One region of the Jeotgalibaca arthritidis genome, then DNA from elsewhere that is predicted to be linked to it. Evidence: predicted binding sites of a transcription regulator. Region 1 holds the regulator's gene; each other region holds the start of a gene.

What was found. The regulator LexA, encoded in region 1, represses DNA repair genes until DNA is damaged. The targets are predictions, from matches to a motif close to CNAACANNTGTTNG.
Region 2: the regulator LexA is predicted to act here: its motif matches at 5,787-5,800, upstream of G7057_RS00225 (Y-family DNA polymerase).
Region 3: the regulator LexA is predicted to act here: its motif matches at 1,945-1,958, upstream of dnaB (replicative DNA helicase).

The regions. Positions count from the first base shown of each region.
Region 1 is NZ_CP049740.1:2,236,499-2,245,084, reverse strand. Features, by position in the region: gene rnz (ribonuclease Z) at 1-2, shown strand, start outside; gene G7057_RS11200 (lipopolysaccharide assembly protein LapA domain-containing protein) at 29-457, shown strand; gene recJ (single-stranded-DNA-specific exonuclease RecJ) at 529-2,853, shown strand; gene G7057_RS11190 (adenine phosphoribosyltransferase) at 2,872-3,384, shown strand; gene lexA (transcriptional repressor LexA) at 3,476-4,099, opposite strand; gene G7057_RS11180 (YneF family protein) at 4,270-4,503, shown strand; gene G7057_RS11175 (ABC transporter ATP-binding protein) at 4,584-6,332, shown strand; gene G7057_RS11170 (ABC transporter ATP-binding protein) at 6,332-8,107, shown strand; gene G7057_RS11165 (lysophospholipid acyltransferase family protein) at 8,123-8,586, opposite strand, start outside.
Region 2 is NZ_CP049740.1:32,785-41,370, reverse strand. Features, by position in the region: gene G7057_RS00255 (EAL domain-containing protein) at 1-266, opposite strand, end outside; gene G7057_RS00250 (family 43 glycosylhydrolase) at 481-972, shown strand; gene G7057_RS00245 (alpha/beta hydrolase) at 953-1,765, shown strand; gene G7057_RS00240 (DUF2500 domain-containing protein) at 2,074-2,442, opposite strand; gene G7057_RS00235 (DEAD/DEAH box helicase) at 2,599-4,053, shown strand; gene G7057_RS00230 (hypothetical protein) at 4,102-4,464, opposite strand; gene G7057_RS00225 (Y-family DNA polymerase) at 4,464-5,765, opposite strand; gene G7057_RS00220 (type I restriction-modification system subunit M) at 5,921-7,543, shown strand; gene G7057_RS00215 (restriction endonuclease subunit S) at 7,536-8,586, shown strand, end outside.
Region 3 is NZ_CP049740.1:1,034,808-1,043,393, reverse strand. Features, by position in the region: gene G7057_RS05340 (DHH family phosphoesterase) at 1-1,438, shown strand, start outside; gene rplI (50S ribosomal protein L9) at 1,435-1,887, shown strand; gene dnaB (replicative DNA helicase) at 2,054-3,424, shown strand; tRNA gene G7057_RS05325 (tRNA-Lys) at 3,562-3,634, shown strand; gene G7057_RS05320 (ROK family protein) at 3,798-4,655, shown strand; gene manA (mannose-6-phosphate isomerase, class I) at 4,698-5,657, opposite strand; rRNA gene G7057_RS05310 (16S ribosomal RNA) at 6,220-7,775, shown strand; rRNA gene G7057_RS05305 (23S ribosomal RNA) at 7,986-8,586, shown strand, end outside.

The sequences.
Region 1 (8,586 bases):
AAAAGTTAACATGTGAGGTGTGTTAGTGATGAAAAATCAATGGAGATTAGTATTAATAATTGTCTTAATGACCATTATCAGTGTGTTTGCTGTTTTAAACGTGGAAAGTGTGCCCGTTAGTTTTGGGTTCACAACGTTTGCTGCACCGCTTATTATTATCATCTTTGTATCTTTACTATTAGGAGCCTTATTAACATTACTTGTTTCAACAATGGCAAGTGTTCATCGGAAAAAGGAATTAAAGACCCTACGAGCTGAAATTTCACAACTTGAAAGTCAGTCCAGTCAATTAAGAGATGAGATTAAAGCTGAGTACACTGAAAAAATAACAGCACTTGAGGAGACCATTAGCGGTAAAGATAATAAAATTAACAGTTTAGAAAATGAACTAGTTAATCAAATCACTTACAATAATGTAAATATCGCTAAACCGACCTCACAAGATCCTATTGAATAGAAATAGAAATGATAATCGCCTGTTTTTAACAGGCGAATTTTCTTTGAAATGAAAAAGAGGGAGATAATAATTTGTTAGATGCAAGAATGAACTGGAAACAAAAAGAGTATCCGTTTGACGAGCATGTCATCAGTCATTTAGCTGAAGAGACAACTTATAGTCAAGCTTTTTTAAAACTATGTTTACAGCGGAATCTAGATACAATCGAGAAAATAAATGACTTCATTCATCAGAGTGACGTAGCTTACCACGATCCATTTCTGCTTTATGATATGGAACGGGCAGTCAATCGGATCTTCCAAGCAATTGAATCGGAAGAAGCTATATTGGTTTATGGTGACTATGACGCTGATGGCATAACTAGTACGGCTATTTTAGTTGAAGCAATCGAAGAATTGGGCGGAAACGTAACTTTCTATTTGCCTAACCGTTTTAAAGATGGTTACGGCCCTAATAAACGTGTCTTTCAAGAGCAAATTGAAAGTGGTATTGAGCTGATTGTAACTTGCGACAACGGCGTTATGGGACATGATGCCATCCAATTAGCTAATGAAAAAGGTGTTGATGTGATTGTTACTGACCACCATGAATTACCTATAGAATTACCTAACGCTTATGCCATCGTTCATCCTAACCATCCATCTGCTGACTATCCATTTTCTGATTTATCTGGAGCAGGCGTTGCCTTAAAATTAGCTGGCGCACTTCAAGACCGAATCCCTTACGAATACTTTGATATTGCAGCTATAGGGACTATTGCAGACTTAGTTAGTTTAACAGATGAGAACAGATGGCTTGTAAAAAAAGGATTAGAAATTTTAAAACAAAGCGAACGTATCGGCTTATTGATGTTATTAGAAAAAGCGGGAACTTCTCTAGAAGGTGTTGATGAGGAAACCATTGGCTTCACCATTGGTCCTCGCTTAAATGCACTCGGTCGTTTAGGAGATGCTTCTCCTGGAGTCGAATTATTGACTTCCTTTGATGAAGAACGCCTGGAAGAAGTGGTCGAAGAAATTCAACAAACAAATTCGAAAAGACAAGCCATTGTCAGTGAGATTGTTGAATCAGCGACAGCTAAACTAGAACAACTCTCGTCTCTGCCAAATATCATCGTTTTAAGTGATCCGACTTGGCATGAAGGTGTTTTAGGTATCGTTGCAAGTCGGTTAGTTGAAGAAACAGGTCGACCAACTATTTTGCTTGCTGAAAATTCAGAAACGGGGATTGCTAAAGGGTCAGGTCGAAGTATCGATGCTGTTCACCTTTATCAAGCATTATCTGCTTGCTCAGATTGTATTCTGAAATTTGGTGGCCATAAGATGGCTGCTGGTTTGAGTGTTAGTGTTGACCAAGTTAGTCAATTAAGTTATGCGCTGAATAACTTCACATCAGTCTATGCTGAACAGATTAAGCAAGGTGCGACAATCGAGGTTGATGAGTACTTAGATGTTGATGAAGTTACTTTGGATTTTCTAAATGAGATTGATCAGTTGAAACCTTTTGGAACAGATAATCCTAAACCAATCTTTGCCTTTAAGGATGTCCCTGCACAAAATATTAAACAAATAGGAGCAGATCAAAAGCACCTTAAATTTTCTCTACATACCGAAAAACAAGCACTTGATGTCATTGGTTTCAACAAAGGGCATTTAGCGCAGTTTATGCCTGAAAAGGAAGCCATATCCGTAATAGGGGAATTGGGGATTAATACCTGGCGAGATTTATCGAAACCACAATTACAGTTAAAAGATTTGACCATTGACCATGTTCAGTTTTTTGATAAGCGAACATCTCATGTCCAAGACGAGTCTCTTAAAATTGAGAATAGTGTTTATCTGTTCTTTAACCGTGCATTTTTTGAGAAAACAGCTGATCACTTGCCAAATAGCAGTGTCTCCGTTTTATTGGAAAGTAGAGATGATATCCCGCCATTTGAAGAGGAATTAACAAATCTGATTATTATTGATTGTCCAAGTAATCTTGATTATTTGACTTACTTCTTGGAAAGACATAAATTTAATAACTATTATATTTATGCTTATCCGATTCAAAGTATAACGGCTGAGGGAATCCCTAATCAAACGGTATTTGCTCATGCTTACCGTTATTTTAGAACCCATCAAAATATGGATGTTCGTAGCAAGTTAAGCGCCTTGGCCCAATACTTAAAAATTGATAAGAATTTGTTGATTTTTATCATATCTGTGTTTTTAGAAGCAAAATTTGTTACAATTGATAACGGTATAATGAATCCAAATCCGCAACCTGAAAAAGTCAATTTGGAAGAAACCAATACTTATAAACAAAGAATAAATAAAATGAATGCTGAGAAACTATTTATTTACCAGCCATTCCAAGAATTGATTCAGTGGATTGAAGCTTGTAATAAGTAGTTATAGGAGGAAATTTTGATGGATTTTAAAAAGTATATTGCTGATGTGAAAGATTTTCCAGAAGAAGGAATTATTTTTAGAGATATTTCACCATTAATGCAAGACGGCGATGCTTATGCGGCTGCAATTGCTAAAATTGTAGAATATGCAAAAGATAAAGGTGTCGATAAGGTTGTTGGACCTGAAGCAAGAGGGTTTATGGTAGGTTGTCCAGTTGCAGTAGGATTAAATTGTGGTTTTGCAATGGCTCGTAAAAAAGGTAAATTGCCTCGTGAAACAGTAGAAATCGCTTACGGTTTAGAATACGGTGAGGCTGTTCTTCAATTACATAAAGATGCTGTTTTACCTGGTGAAAAAGTATTAATCTGTGATGATTTACTAGCAACTGGTGGAACAACATTAGCAACAGTTGAATTAATTGAAAAATTAGGTGGCGAAGTCGTTGGTTTAGCATTCTTAATTGAATTGTTGGATCTAAACGGAAGAGATAAAATCTCTGGCTACGACATTTTTAACTTAATGGAATACTAAAATCAAAAAAAGAGATTGAGCTTTTGCTTAATCTCTTTTTAAATTTGACAACAAAACAGCCAGAAAGTATGCTACTTTCTGGCTGTTGCTATTAACTGATATGAGTTCTGTATAAGCCGACAACTTTACCTAATATTTGTACATAGTCCAAAATAATCGGTTCAAGTTCGTCATTTTCTGGCTGCAAACGATAATGATCTGTTTCTTTGTAGAATCGTTTACAGGTTGCTTCCTCATCCTCTGTAATAGCAATCACAATATCGCCATTTTCAGCAGAAGCTTGTTTTCGAACAATAACCGCATCGTTATTGTAGATGCCTGCGTTAATCATGCTGTTTCCTCGGATGGTTAGCATAAATAAGTCATCCGAACTATTTTTTAAGTTGGGTGGAATAGGGAAGAAGTCTGTTGCTTCTTCAACCGCCAAGATTGGCTCACCAGCTGTGACTACACCTAGTAATGGCATTTGATCGCTCTTGATTCCTAATTGTTGTAAACCTAATTCAGTGACCTCAATAGCTCTTGGTTTAGTCGGGTCTCGATAGATGTATCCTGCTTTTTCTAATCGAGCCAAATGGCCATGAACGGTTGAGGTAGATGATAGGTTTACGGCATTACCAATTTCTCTTACCGTTGGTGGATAACCTTTTTGCTGAACTTCCGTATAGATGAAATGCAAAACGTTCATTTGTCTTGAGTCTCTACCTTTAGTCATCGGACCATCATCTCCCGTATTTTTATAGTGTTATTTTATCACACCTAACTAAAAGAATCAAACAGATGTTCGGTATTTGAAAAAAAATGAATAATTGCGCTTTTCTATTTCCTTTTTGGCGAATATCTTGTAATATATTTAAATGAGGACTTTTGGAAGGAGGATACAAATTGAGTACAAGTGCATGGATTTTTATTGTTATTTTAGGGGTACTTTTAGGAGCAGTAGGTGGCTTCTTTTTGGCACGTCGTTATATGATGAATTATTTTGCTGAAAACCCACCTATTTCAGAAGATATGTTACGCAACATGATGATGCAAATGGGTCAAAAACCATCAGAACGCAAAGTGAAACAAATTATGGCTTCTATGAAAGTTCAAAACAAGAAAGCTAAAAAGAAATAATTGAATGAAATAATGAAAAATGTGGATGCTTTTTTGGGTCCACTTTTTTGTTTTGTATGAACATAGAAGGAGGGAAACCCGTGCAAATCTTTAAAAAATTAAAGTGGTTCTTCAAGCAAGAATGGCGTTCTTATATAGTGGGGGTCTTTTTCTTAATTGTTGTAGCCCTGATACAAGTTGTTTCACCCCGAATAGTCGGAAATATTATTGATGATATTAATGAGCAATTGTTAACACCTAGAAGTTTAATGATTCAAGCAGGGATTATCCTATTATGTGGCATTAGTCAGTATATTTTTCGTTACATTTGGCGCATGGAGATTTGGGGAACGTCTGCTAAACTTGAAAAAATACTTCGAACACGATTATTTAATCATTTTACAAAGATGGATGCCGAATTTTTTCAAAAGTATCGTACAGGAGATTTAATGGCTCACGCCACTAATGATTTGAATGCCATTCGTATGGTTGCTGGTGCAGGAATTCTGACACTAGCTGACTCGATCTCATCAGGTGGGATTACGTTTTTAACAATGTTGCTAACCGTAAACTGGAAATTAACATTAATTGCCATGATACCAGTGCCAGCTTTAACACTCGTTTCAAGAATTTTAGGGAAGAAAATTCATCGTACCTTTAGGAAAGCACAAGCATCCTTTTCAGCCTTGAATGATAAGACACAAGAAAGTGTTACGGGAGTAAAGGTGATTAAAACATTTGGCGAGGAAAAGGAAGATATTGCTGATTTTGAAGCGAAGACTCGTGACGTTGTTTTAAAAAACAAAGAGGTCTATGCCATTGATTCGATGTTCAGACCGGTTGTTATTTTTGTTATGGGTATTTCATATGCCCTATCTTTGATTTTTGGTGCTTACTTTATTCAAAATGGCGAAATGACTATTGGTAACCTCGTAACATTCTTTAGCTACATTGCTCTAATGAGATGGCCAATGCTTGCTGTCGGTCGATTATTGAATGTTTTAGAGCGAGGTAGCGCTAGTTACAGCCGTATCGATGAACTGCTTCAAGAACAATCACGCATTATTGAACCCAAGCATGCGATTACTCAGCCACTAGATGGTGATTTAGATATTGCGATTCAATCATTCCAATATAGCGATTCAGAACAAATCTCCCTTAAGGATATTGCTGTCCATCTTCCAAAAGGACACACATTAGGTATTGTCGGTCGAACCGGATCAGGAAAAAGTAGCCTATTTAGTTTGTTGCTAAGAGAATATGATCATTATGATGGCACCATTAGCTACAATGGTATTAATATTAAAGATTATAGCTTGGATAGTCTGCTAAGTGGTATTGGTTATGTGCCACAAGATAACTTTCTTTTTTCAACAAATGTAACGGATAATATTCGATTCGCCAATCCAGCTTATTCAGACGAAGAGGTTTACGAAGCAGCTCGAATTACAGCGATTCATGATGATATTCTCGGTTTTCCAAATGGTTACGAGACATTGGTAGGGGAACGTGGTGTGTCACTTTCTGGTGGTCAAAAGCAACGGATTTCGATTGCTCGCGCCGTGATTACACAGCCAGAATTATTGATTTTAGACGACTCCTTATCAGCTGTTGACGCAAAAACAGAGGAACGAATTTTAAGTCAGTTGAAAGAGAAGCGGAAGAATCAAACGACTATTATCGCAGCTCATCGTATTTCGAGTGTGATGCACGCTGACGAAATCATCGTTCTAGATAATGGCACCATTGTGGAACGTGGAAATCATGACCAATTAATGCAAAACCAAGGCTGGTATCGTCGAATGTATGAGAAACAGCAATTGGAAAGCAAGTTAGAAGGTGAGAAATAATGGAACAATCAGTTTGGTCTAAAACCATTCCGGTCAAAGAACAAGTTCGAGTTGTTAAACGAATTGTAGCTTATGCGTTACCTTTTAAAGCACCATTTATTTGGTCCTTTATTTTTGGTGTCGGACTAGCTATAACCGATGTTGTCTCCCCTAGGATTATTCAAGTATTTCTCGATAACTATGTCACTCAAGGGGAAGCAACCATTTCGATTGCGATTCAATTTTCACTATTGTACATGTTATCCATTATCATCAGCATGCTTACGATGTATTTTCAGAATTATCTATTTAGCGTGGCGTCCGAAAAAACAGTCGAGAATATTCGTAATCAACTGTTTAGAAAAGTTAATCAACTCGGCATGCGGTATTTCGATCAAACACCGGCCGGTTCAATTGTGTCTCGTGTGACAAATGACACGGAAACCATTAAAGATTTTTGGGCTGTCTTCTTGGCTCTAGCAGAGGGACTGCTGAGCATCGTAACAGTTTTTATTGCAATGTGGGTATTAGATGTAAAAATCACCTTAACCTTTCTTTATTTCTTGCCTGTTATGGCCTTAATGGTATGGTTTTACCAACGTGTCAGTACTCGCGTATACCGCACAATGAGAGAAAAGCTAAGTGAACTAAACACAAAATTGAATGAGAATATACTAGGGATGTCTATTATTCAACAGTTCCGCCAAGAAAAAAGACTGCAAAAGGAATTTAGTGATGTTAACGAAGAGTATGCGCGTGGCAGAATAGCCATGGTTAGGATGAATGCCTTGCTTCTTAATCCCTTTATCAGTTTGTTACAAGCCATTGCATTGACGGTTGTGTTGTATTTGTTTGGTGAACAGTCATTTGACCAATTTGTGGAGATAGGGGTTATTTATTCCTTTACTAGCTACATTAACAACTTCTTTAGACCACTTGGAATGATGATGGACAACTTGAGTGTTTTTCAAGACGGGATTGTGTCAAGCTATCGTGTCATCCGTGTACTCGATCATGATGAACTAGTCCCTCAACAAAATGAAGAAGCTGATTTAGCTATTACAAAAGGTAAAATTGAGTTTAAAAATGTGACATTCGCCTATGATAACGAACATAACGTTTTGAAAAACATTAGTTTTACTGCTAATCCTGGCGAAACGGTTGCTTTGATTGGACATACAGGTAGTGGTAAAAGTTCTATTATTAATGTCCTAATGCGTTTTTATGAGTTTTACGAAGGGGATATACTGATTGATGGACAATCAATTAAAAAATATCCAATCGAGGAAATTAGAAGACAGATGGGGCTTGTTCTACAAGATTCATTCTTGTTTTATGGTGATGTTAGCCGTAATATCCGTCTCATGAATGATGAATTAGATGACGTAGCTATTCAGGATGCTGCAGAATTTGTTCACGCCAATCATTTTATCGAGCAATTCCCTGAGCAATACCACGCAAAGGTTATTGAGAGAGGGGCTTCTTACTCAAGTGGGGAACGCCAACTGATTTCTTTTGCACGGACGATTATCCGCGACCCTAAGATTTTAGTTTTAGATGAAGCGACTGCTAATATTGATACGGAAACAGAATTGTTAATTCAAGAGAGTATGAATAAAATGCGAAAAGGGCGTACAACGATTGCGATTGCCCATCGTTTATCAACGATTCGTGATGCTGACCTCATCTTAGTTCTTGATAAGGGTGAGATTATCGAACGTGGTAAACACGATGATTTGATTGCTAAAAAAGGCATTTACTACGATATGTACCAACTACAATCAATGTCAGATTAACAAAAAAAACAGAGCTTAGGAGCTCTGTTTTTTTGTATAGTCATATTTAAAATTAGGATTGACTTCATTGTCTAAACGATCAAATGAATCCATTAAAGCTTGATCGATAGCTGCTAATTCATCTTTGCTAATTCGTTTGCCTTCCGGTAAACGAATCGGATCACCAAAACGAACAAAAGCATTTTCTCTTTTAATTAAAGCTTTTAAAGAAAACGGTCCTTGGAAAACGACCGGTACAATCGGAACTTTGGCTAAGCGAGCCATAGCGGACGTACCGCCTTTAACTTCATTATCATAGCGAGAACCAGTAGAGAAAATAAAAATATTACGTTCGCCTTCTTTTAAAATGTTAACGGGTTGTTTTAAGGCGCTAGGACCTGGATTTTCACGGTTAACAGGAAAGGCGTGCATTTTTCTTAAAAACCAATTAATGAAGCCTTTTTTAAATAGCTCTTGTTTAGCCATAGTAGAGTATACAT
Region 2 (8,586 bases), 140 kb from region 1:
TTCTTATTAAAATCAGGTGTTATAAAGGTTTGAACAGCCTCAAAAGCTCTTGTTCGACACAATAAGTCTAGTGGCCATAATAAGTCATATTGTTTAGCAGCCACAAATAATTGCTCCGTATTCTCAAACGCACTTTCGCCAACAATCCTGCTCAGTGCTTCATAGCCCAAAATATCACCATTTTCTAGCGATACTATTGGTTGAAAGACACTCCGTATTCGTTTTTCTTCGATAATGCTTTTTAGGGACTCCTCCTGGCTAATCATTTCACACCTCCATCTTAAAAGAGTTGGTTCTTTTATAGTTTATTATAGTATAGTTATCGGCTAAATATACTATTTTTGTAGTGAATTTATCTGAATAAATATATTTTCAGTACGAAAGTCTAATTTTAAAGGTGAATGGTCTAAATATGATGGTATATCTTTTTATAAATGATTTATAATAGGGTGTAAGCGTTTTATATGAAAGGAGTCTGCTATGACCACTTATACCTATACTAATCCGATTATTAAAGGGTTTAACCCTGACCCCAGTATTTGTCGTGTTGGGGATGATTTTTATTTAGCAACGAGTACCTTTGAATTTTTCCCAGGATTACCTGTTTATCACAGTAAAAATTTAATTGATTGGGAACTGGTTAGTCACGGCCTATCACGACCGGAACAAATGACCTTATCACGTAAAATTCCGAATGCCTTTGGTCTTTATGCGCCAACCATTCGGGAGATTAACGGCCGTTTTTATATGGTCTGTACCAATGTTGCCGATGATGATTTTGCCCAAGGGAACTTTTTGATTTGGACGGACGATATTCGCGGTGAATGGTCTGATCCGATTTGGCTAGACACACCGGGCATTGACCCATCACTTTTTGTCGATGATGATGGTACGGTTTATTATTCGGGTACGCATAAAGATATTTATGTGCGCCAATTAGGGGGAGTGTCACATGATTCATCAAACAATTGATTCATTTTATGAAAAAAGTTCCGCACGTTTAACGACCTATGTTATTGAAAATTCGCCTGAGATTGATATAAATCGTAAACGGCCGGCGATTATTATTTGTCCCGGTGGCGGCTATGAATTTTTATCCGATCGAGAGGCAGAGCCAATCGCAGTGAAGATGATGAGCTACGGTTATCAGGCGTTTGTGCTAGAATACAGCGTAAAACCGGCAGTTTATCCAAAAGCTCTTGAAGAATTAGCCAGTGCCGTACGATTAGTCCGTCAAAATAGTGACGACTGGCACGTTGATCCAGAGCGAATTATTGTAGCTGGCTTTTCAGCTGGTGGTCATTTAGCTGCTAGCTTAGGTGTCTTGTGGCAAGACGACCATTTAGTGCAAGCATTAGGTGGAAAGAAAGAAGACTGGCAACCAAATGGCTTATTGCTAGCTTATCCTGTCTTATCAAGTGGCGAATTTGCCCATGAAGGATCCTTTAAGGCTTTGCTGGCAGACAATTATGCCAGCTTAAAAGACGAGCTATCTCTGGAGAAACGGGTGAGTGCATTAACGCCACCAACATTCTTGTGGCACACGCTAGAAGACGGTCTTGTACCAGCAGAAAATAGTTTGCTTTTTGCAGATGCTTTGCGAAAAGCGGGTGTCCCTTACGAATTACATATCTTCCCTAAAGGAGGCCACGGATTAAGTTTAGCGACACATGAAACAGGCGGCAGAGGAGATTACGAGCGTGACGAAGCCGTTGCCGTTTGGCCGCAACTCTTTGCAACTTGGGTTAAACATAACGTTAGTTAAATAGAATAAAGAGGTTCAGAGCCTAAATGCTGTTCGAACCTCTGAATTACTTAAAAATAAAGAGGTTCAGAGCCATTAAAAGCGCTCGAACCTCTGGATTACTCAAAAATAAAGAGGTTCAGAGCCTAAAAGTCGCCCGAACCTCTGGATTACTCAAAAATAAAGAGGTTCAGAGCCTAAAAGTCGCCCGAACCTCTGAATTAATCAAAAATAAAGAGGTTCAGAACTAAAAAGTCGCCCGAACCTCTGGATTTCTCAAAAATAAAGAGGTTCAAGCCATTAAAAGCGCTCGAACCTCTTTGTTTTTATTATCTCCGCTCAAAGTCTAAGTATCTGCTACCTTGATAAGATAATTTGCCGCTATCGCCCTCAGCTAATTGCCCGTATTCTTTGCCACTTATTCGAAATTCAAGACGCTGGTTGCTGTCGAATTGAAAGGTCACATAATAAGTTGTCGAAGTCGACGGATGATTGTGATGGATGCCTCCTGGACCATGATTAACATTGTTGTGCCGCTTAATGTCTGCCCGTTTTGACGTGACGCGCGCCTCCACAGACCGAATCGGTGACTGATTATTGCTATTCCATGTTATGATGCCTCTGACCGCTTGGAAAATAATAGTGCCAATTACCATGATAAAGATGATCGGGATGAATGATTCAACTAGAAAAAACATGCCAACACTCCTTTATTTGCTCGATCGTTATCGTTACTTCCATTATACCCTTTAGAAAAGCCATTAAGCAATCGCATGATAGTATCATTAAAAGTGTTCTTTTTCTCTGACGTTACTGTTATACTAATTCAGCGATGAAAAAGAAAGTAGGACATTATGGAAAACAAAACATTTGAATCATTCGGTCTAAGCAATGAAATCTTGACAGCTCTAGCTAGCTTGCGCTACCGCAAACCAACAGCTGTCCAAGAAGAAGTGCTGGCACCAGCATTAACTAAAAAAGATATTATGGCTCAGTCACAAACCGGTAGTGGGAAAACAGCTGCCTTTGGTATTCCCCTATGCGAACAAATTATCTGGGAAGAAAATAAGCCACAAGCTTTAATTATTGTACCCACACGTGAATTAGCGCTACAAATTAAAGAAGAATTAACAAATATCGGCCGCCTAAAACGTATTAAAGTGACAGCTGTTTTTGGGAAGTCTCCCTTTAAAATCCAAAAATCAGAGCTCAAACAAAAGAGCCATATTGTTGTTGGAACACCGGGTCGTTTACTCGAGCACTTGCAAGAAGGCACTTTGAAGGTTGATAAAGTGAATAGCCTTGTACTGGATGAAGCCGATGAAATGCTAAATATGGGCTTTATTGATCAAGTAGAAGCGATTATTGACTATTTACCAACAGACCGCCAAACCATGCTGTTTTCAGCAACCATGCCATCTGAAGTAGAGCGATTAGCTGAGTTTTATATGAAATCTGACCGTCTAGCATTGTCATTAGAATCAAAGCAAACAAAACCAGCTATTCAGCAATCGTTTATTAAAGTAGGAGACATGGATAAGCCACAACTCTTACTTAATTTACTAACGATTGAAAACCCTGATGCGAGTATTATTTTCTGTAATACAAAAGGTGCCGTTGACGACTTAGTGACCTTCTTAAGCAAAGAGGGCATAACTGTTGATAAATTACATGGTGGCATGGATCAAGATGATCGCCTAGCTGTCATGAGTGATTTCCGATTAGGGAAATTACGGTACCTCGTAGCTACAGACGTTGCTGCACGAGGAATTGATGTAGACACTGTTACACACGTCATTAACTATGATGTTCCTTTTGAAAAAGAAAGCTTCACTCATCGAACAGGACGTACGGGTCGTGCCGGTCGAAAAGGCCTAGCCCTAACCATGGTGTCTGACAAAGACACTTACCAATGGCAAACGGTTCGTGATTATGCCTTTGACGAAACGGATGAGCTGACGGAAGTCTTTCCGCCGAGCCAACGTCTTGTATCGCGTATGCAAGCTGCCTTTGAAAAGAAAAGCCAAAGTCGCCTGACACCAAAAGCACCACGTAACAAAGACTTAAACAAAGGCATTACCAAAGTTTATTTTAACGGCGGGAAAAAGAAAAAATTACGCGCCATTGATTTTGTAGGGACTCTGACGAATATTAAGGGTGTGGATGCAGACGATATTGGCATTATTACCATTCAAGAAAACGTGACTTATATCGAAATTCTAAATGGCAAGGGTAGCTTCGTCATTTCAGAAATGCAAGACAGAACGATTAAAGGTAAACAATTAAAAGTAAGAAAAGCTCGTAAATAACAAATAAGCGCCAAGTTAAGAAATCACTTCTTAGCTTGGCGCTTTTTCTTATAGTGCGCTCCATTTTCGACTCTCTAATAAACAGGCGTGCCTGATTTCATCAAAATGGATTTTTTCTTGGTTAATATAAATACCCATGGCATCAGCACCTTTAAGATAGCCAACCACATCATCAAAATAATTGCCTTCATTGTCAACTGCTTCCAGTTGGATAGCGACTTGTTTGTTTTTGAGCCTCGCTTCTTCCAAAACTTGACCAATATCGTAGAGGTCCATTTGTGGTTTTTGTCTATTGATGTTTAACTGCGCTGCAGCATATTTTTCCTGCTCTAACGAATGTTCAGACAGGTAAAAGCCTGCCCATTTTTTCATACCACGATCGCGGTAGTGGTCATTTAAATATTTACTCATCACTGAATTCCCTCCATTCCGCCAGCATGGCCACCAACTAAGCTACTACGGTGAATGGCAGTTGCGCCATCCAGTAAACTGCTAGCGTGTACAAGTGACTGAAAGCCATACTTTTCTCTAATTTTATCTACCAAATAATCGAGTTGTTCTTCGGCGATTTGCTTTTCTGGGTCCTCAAATAGATCTAATTGAATATCAGAACTATAGCTTAGTTTAGAATAGGAAATTCCAATTCGCCTCACCGCTTGTCCACCATAATAGTTGTCAAACAGTTCTAAACAATAAGCAACCAATTTTTTAGAATGAGAAGTAGGTGGTATTTTGAGTTGACGAGAGAAACCTTCTGCCGTTTCATATTTAGAGTAACCAACATACAAACTCACACATCCCGTTTGGCAGTGTCGCCTACGAATCCGAGCCGCAACTTGTTCAGCCATTTCACGAATGACAAGTTTAATTTCATGTCGGTAAAGGTAGTCTTTGGGCAAAATTTGCGAATTACCATAACTTTTCTCCAGAGGCTTATAGCGCTCGCGAATATTGCTACGATCAATTCCCCATGCGTTGGCAAACAACTGCTCACCGATGATACCCATCTTTTCTTTTAATTGATAAAAATCACTATGAGCCAGGTCGTAAACCGTGTGAATGCCCATTTTATTGAGCTTCAGTGCTGTTCGACTGCCAATTCCCCACATATCGCTCAAGTCATTTATTTTCCAGATTTTATTGGGAACATCTTGATAGCGCCATTCAGCAATGAAGTCGCGGTTATGCTTGGCCTCAATATCTAGCGCTAACTTAGCTAGTAACATATTATCGCCAATCCCAATGGTGACATACAGGCCAGTTTGCTGATAAACCTGTTTTTGAATAGTTCGGGCCATATCGTAAGCTGTTTTTTCCTTGAATAAGGCTAGACTAGGGCGAATCGATAGAAAGGACTCATCAATGCTGTAAATATATAAATCTTCATCGCTGACAAAATGACGGTAGATTTGGTTAATCTCATTATTTTTCTCAATATAACGTGTCATTCGAGGTGGAACAACAATGAGATCAGGATGGGGCGGTATATCGTATTTACGCGTGACATTGTTAATTCCGAGAATTTCTTTAGACTTGGGAGAGGCAGCTAAGACAATGCCACCATCATTTTCAGCATTACTCATCACGACTAGTAAAGCTCTTAGCGGATGATAACCACGATCCACACACTCAACAGAAGCGAAAAATGATTTCACGTCGATACACAAAATATCGTCGCTCCTCTCAGACGAATAATCGAACATCACCATCAATCCTCCTTTACCCATATTATAAGAACGTACGTTCGATTTGTAAAGGGGAACAAAAAGGAAAGTTTTGCTAGAAGACTTCCGCTTGTCCACAGCGTAAGTTATAATAATAGTTATCTGACTACAACATATTGAAATTAAAGGAGCATGGTATAATAATGCAAGAACAACAATCAAAAACACTTTATCAAGCGCTATGGAATAGTGCTGATATTTTGCGTTCAAAAATGGGAGCAGGTGAGTATAAGGACTATCTACTAGGACTTATTTTTTATAAATATTTATCAGATCGTATGCTTTATCATGCGGCTGACCTGTTAGAAAAAGAGGTTCATAATTTAGATGAGGCTCAACAAGTATATGTCGATGCCTTTAATGACCCAGAAGATAAAGATGATCTGATTGATACTTTAAAATATGATTATTCATATGCTTTAGAACCAGAATTGACTTTTACTGCTATTGTTCAAAGAGTTAATAAAGGTAAATTCCAATTGGAAGAGCTTGTTCAGGGATTTAGAAATATTGAACAAAGCGATGAATTGTTTGAAAATCTTTTTGAAGACGTGGACTTATATTCTAAAAAATTAGGTGCAACTCCTCAAAAGCAAAATCAGACCATATCAGCTGTTATTAAAGAACTAGCGAGCCTTGAGCTTGCTCATCAAGGTGATGCATTAGGCGATGCTTATGAATATTTAATTAGTCAATTCGCCTCTGATTCTGGTAAAAAAGCAGGTGAATTCTACACACCACAATCTGTTTCAACATTGATGACACAGATTGTATTGTTAGGAAAAGAGAATCAAAAAGGATTTAGTGTATACGACCCTACGATGGGATCAGGTTCACTATTATTAAACGTAAAAAAATTATCCAACCAACCAGGAACGATAAATTATTTTGGACAAGAATTAAATACAACTACCTATAATTTAGCGCGTATGAATATGATTCTGCATGGAGTAGACGTCGCTAACCAACATTTACATAATGCAGATACATTGGATGCTGACTGGCCAACAGAAGAACCAACAAACTTTGATGGTGTATTAATGAATCCGCCATATAGTGCAAAGTGGTCTGCAGATAAAGGCTTTTTGGATGATGCTCGCTTCTCTATGTATGGCGTTTTAGCACCAAAATCAAAAGCTGATTTTGCATTTTTACTTCATGGCTATTATCACTTAAAAGATACGGGTGTTATGGCTATTGTTCTACCACATGGTGTTTTATTTAGGGGAGCAGCTGAAGGTAAAATTCGTCAAAGCTTATTAGAAAATGGCGCAATCGATACAGTTATTGGTTTACCAGCAAATATTTTCTTTAGTACAAGCATTCCAACAACTGTTATTATTCTTAAAAAGAATAGAGAGAGCAAAGATGTTCTTTTTATTGATGCTTCAAACGACTTTACTAAAGCTAAAAATCAAAACAATCTAGAAGAAGAGCATATCCAGAAAATATTAGAAACTTATAAAAATAGAAATAATGTAGAAAAGTATGCCCATCTTGCAACATTTGAAGAGATTGTAGAGAATGACTACAATTTAAATATCCCTCGCTACGTTGATACTTTTGAAGAGGAGGAACCAATCTCCTTAAAAGAAGTTTCAAAAGAATTAGCTGATATTGATAGACAAATTGCCGAAACCAATGCAGAACTTGCTAAAATGGCTCAAGAACTAACAGCCGCAACACCTGAGGCACAGGAAGAATTAGACTACTTTATTGAATTTTTAACAAGTATAGATTCAAAAGGTGGTGCTTTCAGTGACTAAAAAAGCGCCAGAAATCAGGTTTAAAGGGTTTGAAGATGATTGGGAACAGCGTAAGTTAGGAGAAGTATTCTTTCAGACATCCAAATATGTCAATCCGAAAGAGTCAAATCTGGAATTATGGAGTTTAACAGTTGAGAATGGATTAACACCTAAAACTGAACGATATAATAGAGAGTTTCTGGTGAAGAAAGAAGATCAATTTAAATCAGTTGACCACAATGAATTCATATATAATCCTATGAATATGACATTAGGTGCAGTTGATTTAAATCTAACTGGTAAGACTGTTGCTGTATCAGGATATTACATTACTATGCTTTCTAAAGATGGATTCGATAGTAAATACTTTAGTATATGGTTAAAGTCACCCCTAGCCATAAAAATGTATAAATTATATGCAACTGGTTCGCTGATTGAGAGACAGCGAGTTCAATTTCCAACACTATCTCAAATAAAGTCTAGTGTGCCTCAGATAGAAGAACAGACTAAGATTGGTTCATTTTTCAAGCAGCTTGATGATACTATCGCTCTTCATCAGCGTAAGTTAGAACAATTAGAATTGATTAAACAGGCATTATTACAGAAGTTATTTCCCAAAGCAGGTGAAACCATTCCTGAACTAAGGCTTAGGGGCTTTAATGAACCTTTGGGACAGGAGAAGTTTGAAAAGGTGCTTAAAATACACCCTTTCCGTCAGTACTTGGCTGAATCTGTTGAAAATGGCAGGTATGAAATTGTTCAGCAAGGAGATAACCCTATTATTGGTTACGCAAATGGCGTACCTTTTCAAAATTTTGATGGTGTGACATTATTTGGCGATCATACGGTTTCTTTATATAAACCATCAAAACCTTTCTTTATAGCCACTGATGGAGTAAAAATTTTAAGTGGAGAAGATTTTAACGGAAAATACTTATATACAATGTTAGAGCGCTTTAAGCCTAAATCTCAAGGTTATAAAAGACATTTATCAATCCTTAAAAGTGAGGTAATCTATTATACTAAAAACAGTACTGAACAGGTGAAGATTGGAGAATTGTTTA
Region 3 (8,586 bases), 1.1 Mb from region 1:
TTATGATGAAGCAGTTCAGTCAATGAATGACCGGAAACGTTCAAATGTAAATAATTATATTACTAACCAGTTAACAAATTGGGCTAACATAAATAATGTTTATTTAAAGCGCGTTGATGATGACCGCTTTATTGGCCTGATGAATAAAAAAACACTGCAAAAATTAGAACAAAACAAATTTGAGATTGTTGATCAAATTAGAGAACGAACGTATAAGCAAAACTTCCCACTGACACTAAGTATGGGATTCTCCTATAGTACGGGAGAAGTTTTGATGAGATGGAAAGACATTGCTCAATTAGCCCAAGCTAATGTTGATTTAGCTTTAGCACGGGGTGGCGATCAAGTTGTCGTAAGAGCTGAAAATGATGAAGCTAGATTTTATGGTGGGAAAACTAATCCAATGGAAAAACGGACCCGTATTCGTGCGAGAATGATTAGTCATGCGTTGGAAGAATTGATCGTCAACGCTGATCAAGTTTTTGTAATGGGGCATAATTATCCTGATATGGACGTTATCGGCTCTTGCTTAGGAATCAGACGAATTGTTCAAATGAATAATAAAGAAGCTTGGATTGTTCTGAAGTCTGAACAGCTTTCGAAAGATGTTAGACGAATGATGGCTGTTATTGATAAGGATTCTAATATTTCTAAGTCTATTATTGGTCCAGAAAAAGCAGCCGAAATGATTACAGAAAACTCACTCATTACACTTGTTGATGTTCACAAACCATCTATGATACCAGCACCAGAATTGATGGACGTTTCATCTAATGTTGTGATTATTGATCATCACAGAAGAGGGCAAGAATTCCCTGATAATCCTGTTTTGGTTTATATTGAGCCTTATGCATCATCTGCTTCTGAATTAATAACAGAATTATTTGAATACCAATCAAATGATATTGATACGATTAACAAAATTGAAGCGACCGCCATGTTAGCAGGTATTATAGTAGATACACGAAACTTTAGCTTGAGAACAGGTTCTCGTACATTCGATGCAGCAAGTTACTTGCAATCAAATGGCGCTGATACCGTGTTAATTCAGGAAGCCTTAAAAGAGGACTTGGATACTTATTTAGAAAGAAGTCATTTACTTGAAACGATGGAGTTTGTTGTTCCAGGAATGGCAGTTGTGAATGGTGCAGATGATAGAGTATACGATACTGTTCTAGCTGCGCAAACTGCTGATACTATGCTTTCAATGGAAGACGTAGAGGCATCCTTTGTTATTACTAAACGTACGGATGGTCGTGTCGGAATTAGCGCAAGAAGTTTGAGTAAAGTCAATGTCCAAAGAATTATGGAAAAACTTGGTGGTGGCGGACATCTATCGAATGCTGCTACTCAAATAGAGAATGTATCAGTATCAGAGGCAAAAAAACGATTAGAAGATGTTTTAAAAGATGAAGAAGAGAAAGGAGAAACACGATGAGAGTTATTTTTCTTAAAGATGTAAAAGGTAAAGGTAAGAAAGGTGAAATTAAAAACGTAGCAGATGGTTACGCAAATAATTTCCTTCTTAAAAATGGTTTGGCTGAGGAAGCAACCACTTCAAGTGTTTCTGCTTTAAAAGGCCAACAAAAAGCAGAAGATAAAAAAGCAGCCGAAGAACTGCAAGTGGCACAAGATTTAAAAGCGTTATTGGAAAAAGAAGAAACAGCAATTACCATTCCAGCAAAAGCAGGAGAAGACAATCGCTTGTTCGGATCAATTACAAGTAAACAAGTTGCAGAACATTTAAACAAACAACATAAAGTGAAGCTAGATAAACGTAAAATCAATTTACCAAATCCAATTCGTTCATTAGGATATACACGAATGGAAGTCCGTCTTCACCCAGAAGTAACAGCTACTTTAACCGTTCATATTGTAGCAGAATAATGAATAGGCGAGCGATATTTCATGTGGAATATTGCTCGTCTTTCTTTTTTAAAAATAGGAACGTATGTTCAGCTCAGGCAATTGTTTTCTCAGGTTTTTTAGAGTACAATAAGAAGGCAAAGCGATATGTCGCTATTGAATAATGAGTAGAAGGATGAAGATATATATGGAAGAAGCTTTCCAAAATCGAATACCTCCCCATAGTGCAGAAGCAGAGCAATCTGTATTAGGTTCTATTTTTCTTGATCCTGAATCAGTTGTAACTGTACTAGAATACTTAGTAGCTGTCGATTTTTACAAAAAAAGTCATCAGCTTATTTTTGATGTTATTGTCCAATTATATAATCGTAACGAACCGATTGATGTTGTAACCGTAACTAATGAATTACAGAGCAAAGATCAATTAGAGAATATTGGTGGTCTGGCTTATTTAGCTGAAATCGCAACTATCGTTCCGACTGCAGCCAATGTGGAGTATTATGCTAAGATTGTTGAAGAAAAAGCAATCTTGAGAAATCTAATTCATTCAGCGACCGATATTGTTAAAAGTGGTTACGAAGAAGCTGATCAAGTAGCGGTTATTTTAGATAGTGCGGAGCAGACTATTTTACAAATCTCAGAACGCCGAAATCGCTCAGGTTTTATTCGTATCTCAGATGTGGTTAATACATCCCTACAGAACATTGAATTATTATCTCAGCAGTCAGGCGATGTAACGGGTATTCCAACAGGATATATCGCTTTAGATAAAATGACAGCTGGGTTACAAAAAGAAGAATTAATCATTTTAGCAGCCCGCCCCGCAGTTGGTAAAACGGCATTCGCCTTAAATATTGCTCAAAATGTGGCAACTAAAGCGGATCAAGTTGTTGCCATCTTTAGTTTAGAGATGGGGGCTGAATCACTCGTTAACCGGATGTTATGTGCGGAAGGAAATATTGATGCTGGCCACTTAAGAACAGGTCAGATGAGTGAAGAAGAATGGTCTAATTTAATTATGGCTATGGCGACATTAGGGCAATCTAAGATATTCATTGATGATACACCTGGTATTCGTATAGCAGAAATTCGTGCAAAGAGCCGCCGATTGATGCAAGAACAAGGTGGACTAGGATTAATTGTTATCGACTACTTGCAGCTAATTGAAGGAAATAATAAAGAGAGCCGTCAGCAAGAGGTGTCTGATATTTCCCGTCAGTTAAAGAAACTCGCTAAAGAATTAAAAGTACCTGTTATTGCCTTATCACAATTATCACGTGGTGTTGAACAACGACAAGATAAACGACCTGTACTAAGTGATATTCGTGAATCTGGATCAATCGAACAAGATGCTGACATCGTAGCCTTTCTTTATCGTGAAGATTACTATGAACGTGAAGGTGGAGAAGACTCTGCTGCTGAACCAGAATTCGAAAATAATATCGTAGAAGTTATTATAGAAAAAAACCGTAGTGGATCACGAGGAACGGTTAAACTCTTATTCAAAAAAGAATTTAATAAATTCTCTTCAGTCTCCTATATTCCAGAACAAGAATAGTTATGAAAACACGTCCTTCGTAGTAGTATAGAAAGGACGTGTTTTTATCTATTTAATGACAGAAAAAAAGAAAAAAGGTTGTCATAAATTCTTGCATTTTAATCCAAAGAGGAGTAAAATTTATTTTGTTAGTCATTGGGTTATTAGCTCAGTTGGTAGAGCAGCTGACTCTTAATCAGCGGGTCGAGGGTTCGAGCCCCCCATAACCCATACGAAAAAACGATCAATCGATGGTAAGAAAAGATAAATTCTTTTCTTACCATCGTTTTTTTATTAAAAAGGTATATACTTAGTTGAGAACTTTCTATTAAAGACTTATAATCATTTGGAAGGGTTTTAAATAACAAATTATAAGAAGAATAGGTGACTAATCATGCTAGTAGGAGCAATTGAAGCAGGCGGAACAAAATTTGTATGTGCAATTGGAAATGAAAGCAATGAAATTATTGAGCGCGTTTCTTTCCCAACAACGACACCGGAAGAAACATTAGCACACGTTTTTGAATTTTTTGATCAATATAAATTAGCAAGTATCGGAATTGGCTCATTTGGACCGATTGATATTAACGAAAAATCGGAAACTTATGGCTATGTTTTATCAACACCAAAATTGGCATGGAAAGATTTCGACTTCTTAGGAGCTATGAAAGAACGTTATGATATTCCAATGGGATGGACAACGGATGTTAATGCTGCCGCACTAGGTGAATCAGAAAAAGGGGCAGCAGCCGGATTAGATAATGTGATGTATATTACCATTGGAACAGGAGTAGGAGCTGGAGCTATTGTAAATGGTCAATTATTAGAAGGAATTGGTCATCCTGAAATGGGACACTTATTAGTAAAACCACATCAAGATGATCATTATGACGGCTTTTGCCCATACCATGGAAACTGTTTAGAAGGAATGGCAGCAGGTCCTTCTATTAATGGGCGTCTAGATATGGCAGGTAAAGATGTTGATCCAGACCACCAAGTTTGGGATTTCATGGCTAACTACATAGGACAAGCTTTAGTAGCCTATACTGTTATTCTTCGTCCAGAACGTATTATTTTAGGCGGAGGCGTTATGCACGCACCTAAGATGCTAGATAAGGTAAAGGAAGCATTCGATGCCTTACTAGGGAATTATGTTGATGTACCTGAACTTGATTCATATTTAGTGAAACCAGGTTTAGGAGATAATGCAGGAATTACAGGGGCTATCCTCTTAGCTAATCAAGTAAAATAAAAGAATCGAGAGCGCGTCTCTCGATTCTTTTTCTTCTATATATTAACTATTTTTTGGTCCAGGGTTAGAAGCAATGACTTCCAAGTTACCACTAATGTCCCAAGAGGTTACTGTAGCTGGTAAAATAAAGTGATCACCTTTAGCAAGTGGATAAGAGATGTCATTGACAATAACTTGTCCGTTTCCTTCTATAACACTGACTAAAGTATAAGGTGCATGTTTATCAAAATGAATACTAGATTGAATATTCCATTTATAAACAGAGAAGTAGTCACTTTCAATAAGAGTAACAATCTCATTGTCATCTAGTTTTTTAGTCTGAATAAACAAATCAGGATTTTGATGAGGAATCATAGAAACATCAATTGATTGCTGAATATGTAATTCACGACCATTACCATTATCATCAAGACGATCATAGTCATAGACACGATAAGTTGTATTACTACTCTGTTGTGTCTCTAAAATCATAATTCCCGCTCCAATAGCATGAATGGTGCCGCTTGGAACAAAGAAGAAATCACCTTTTTTAACTTTAACGCGAGTCAATAAGTCATCCCATTGACCAGCTTCAATCATCTCAGCAAAAGCTTCCTTTGTTTGAGCAGAGTGTCCATAAACAATTTCAGAACCTTCATCCGCATCAATGATATACCAGCATTCTGTCTTACCTAGGTCATTCTCATGCTTTAATCCGTACTCATCATCAGGGTGAACTTGAACGGACAAGTCTTCAGTAGCATCAATAATTTTAGTTAATAGAGGAAACACAGGTGACGAGGGATTACCAAATAGCTCAGGATGTGATTCATATAATTCATTTAAAGGCACACCAGCGTGGCTACCTGACGAAATAGTGCCAACGCCATCTAAATGGGCACTAATTGCCCAGCACTCACCAGTATGCTCACTTGGGATTTCATAGCCATAGATATCACGTAGCTTTGTTCCACCCCAGATTTTTTCTTGAAGCTTAGGGTTCATAAATAATGGTTCTTGCATGTTCATCCTCCTTAAGTTATAAACGGGATATAGTTTACATATCTATTATAAACAAAAGGTATAGATTTAAAAGAAGAATATAATAGAACTAAACGCGGTGTCGGTAAATTTAGTCGATATTAATACACCAGAATATGTTGACCTTTTGTAAATCAGATGTTATTATAACGAAGTCGCTTGTTTAAGGAGCGCAAATACATCTTTTCAAAACATCTGAAAAAGTAAAAAAACTTTTGACAAAAGGTTGTTAAGATGATAAGATATAAAAGTTGTTTCTCAAAAAACAGCTGAAAAAACTTTTTTAAAAGTTTTAAAAAACTGTTGACACTTAATCAACAGCGTGGTAATATGTAGAAGTTGTCACGACACGAACTTAACGTAACACGTGATAACGGATTTGACCTTTGAAAACTGAACAAAGAATGAACGAACCAAACGTGCAGGGTAATTCTTATTTATAAGGATTACACAACGAATCGCGATAATAATCGCAAAAACATTAAGTCAGCAAAAAAGAGCTATTCAGCTTTTCATGTCGGGTTTCTGTACAAGAGCCCACATTTAACATGAGAGTTTGATCCTGGCTCAGGACGAACGCTGGCGGCGTGCCTAATACATGCAAGTCGTACGAATTGATTAAGGAGCTTGCTCCTTATGACGTTAGTGGCGAACGGGTGAGTAACACGTGGGTAACCTACCTTCAAGAGGGGGATAACATCCGGAAACGGGTGCTAATACCGCATAGTTTCAGCTTCCACATGGAAGCTGAAGGAAAGACGGCCTTTGTGCTGTCACTTGGAGATGGACCCGCGGCGCATTAGTTAGTTGGTAGGGTAACGGCCTACCAAGACGATGATGCGTAGCCGACCTGAGAGGGTGATCGGCCACATTGGGACTGAGACACGGCCCAAACTCCTACGGGAGGCAGCAGTAGGGAATCTTCCGCAATGGACGAAAGTCTGACGGAGCAACGCCGCGTGAGTGAAGAAGGTTTTCGGATCGTAAAACTCTGTTGTTGGAGAAGAACAAGTAGGAGAGTAACTGCTCTTACCTTGACGGTACCCAACCAGAAAGCCACGGCTAACTACGTGCCAGCAGCCGCGGTAATACGTAGGTGGCAAGCGTTGTCCGGATTTATTGGGCGTAAAGCGAGCGCAGGCGGTTCCTTAAGTCTGATGTGAAAGCCCACGGCTCAACCGTGGAAGGTCATTGGAAACTGGGGAACTTGAATGCAGAAGAGGAGAGTGGAATTCCATGTGTAGCGGTGAAATGCGTAGATATATGGAGGAACACCAGTGGCGAAGGCGACTCTCTGGTCTGTAATTGACGCTGAGGCTCGAAAGCGTGGGGAGCAAACAGGATTAGATACCCTGGTAGTCCACGCCGTAAACGATGAGTGCTAAGTGTTGGAGGGTTTCCACCCTTCAGTGCTGCAGTTAACGCATTAAGCACTCCGCCTGGGGAGTACGGCCGCAAGGCTGAAACTCAAAGGAATTGACGGGGACCCGCACAAGCGGTGGAGCATGTGGTTTAATTCGAAGCAACGCGAAGAACCTTACCAGGTCTTGACATCCCTTGACACTCCTAGAGATAGGACGTTCCCTTCGGGGACAAGGTGACAGGTGGTGCATGGTTGTCGTCAGCTCGTGTCGTGAGATGTTGGGTTAAGTCCCGCAACGAGCGCAACCCCTATTGTTAGTTGCCAGCATTCAGTTGGGCACTCTAATAAGACTGCCGGTGACAAACCGGAGGAAGGTGGGGATGACGTCAAATCATCATGCCCCTTATGACCTGGGCTACACACGTGCTACAATGGATGGTACAACGAGCAGCAAACCCGCGAGGGCAAGCGAATCTCTTAAAGCCATTCTCAGTTCGGATTGCAGGCTGCAACTCGCCTGCATGAAGCCGGAATCGCTAGTAATCGCGGATCAGAACGCCGCGGTGAATACGTTCCCGGGTCTTGTACACACCGCCCGTCACACCACGAGAGTTTGTAACACCCGAAGTCGGTGGGGTAACCCTTATGGGAGCCAGCCGCCTAAGGTGGGATAGATGATTGGGGTGAAGTCGTAACAAGGTAGCCGTATCGGAAGGTGCGGCTGGATCACCTCCTTTCTAAGGAAATTATATGGAACCTGCCGATGTTCACATTCTTGTTCAGTTTTGAGAGGTTAACTCTCAAACCAATTGTTCCTTGAAAACTGAATAGTATAACATGAAATATAAAGTAAGAAACCAAAACATTTTACCGCGTTACACGTTGAACAGTTTTTTAACGAAAACAGTTTGATAGTAAAGGCCAGCAATGGCTGAAACTTGACCATAGGTTAAGTGAATAAGGGCGCACGGTGGATGCCTAGGCACTAGGAGCCGATGAAGGACGGGACTAACTCCGATATGCTCCGGGGAGCTGTAAGTAAGCTATGATCCGGAGATTTCCGAATGGGGAAACCCAATATCTTTGATAGGATATTACAAACACGTGAATACATAGCGTGTTTGAGGTACACGCAGGGAACTGAAACATCTCATTACCTGCAGGAAGAGAAAGAAAATTCGATTCCCTGAGTAGCGGCGAGCGAAACGGGAAAAGCCCAAACCAAAGAGCTTGCTCTTTGGGGTTGTAGGACTGGGACGTGAGACTGTAATGGATAGCAGAAGCTGGCTGGAAAGCCACGCGAAACAGGGTAAAAGCCCCGTATGCGAAATCTAAAGCAGCTCTACCAGTATCCTGAGTACGGCGGAACACGAGAAATTCCGTCGGAATCCGGGAGGACCATCTCCCAAGGCTAAATACTCCCTAGTGACCGATAGTGAACCAGTACCGTGAGGGAAAGGTGAAAAGCACCCCGGAAGGGGAGTGAAATAGTACCTGAAACCGTGTGCTTACAAGTAGTCAGAGCCCGTTAATGGGTGATGGCGTACC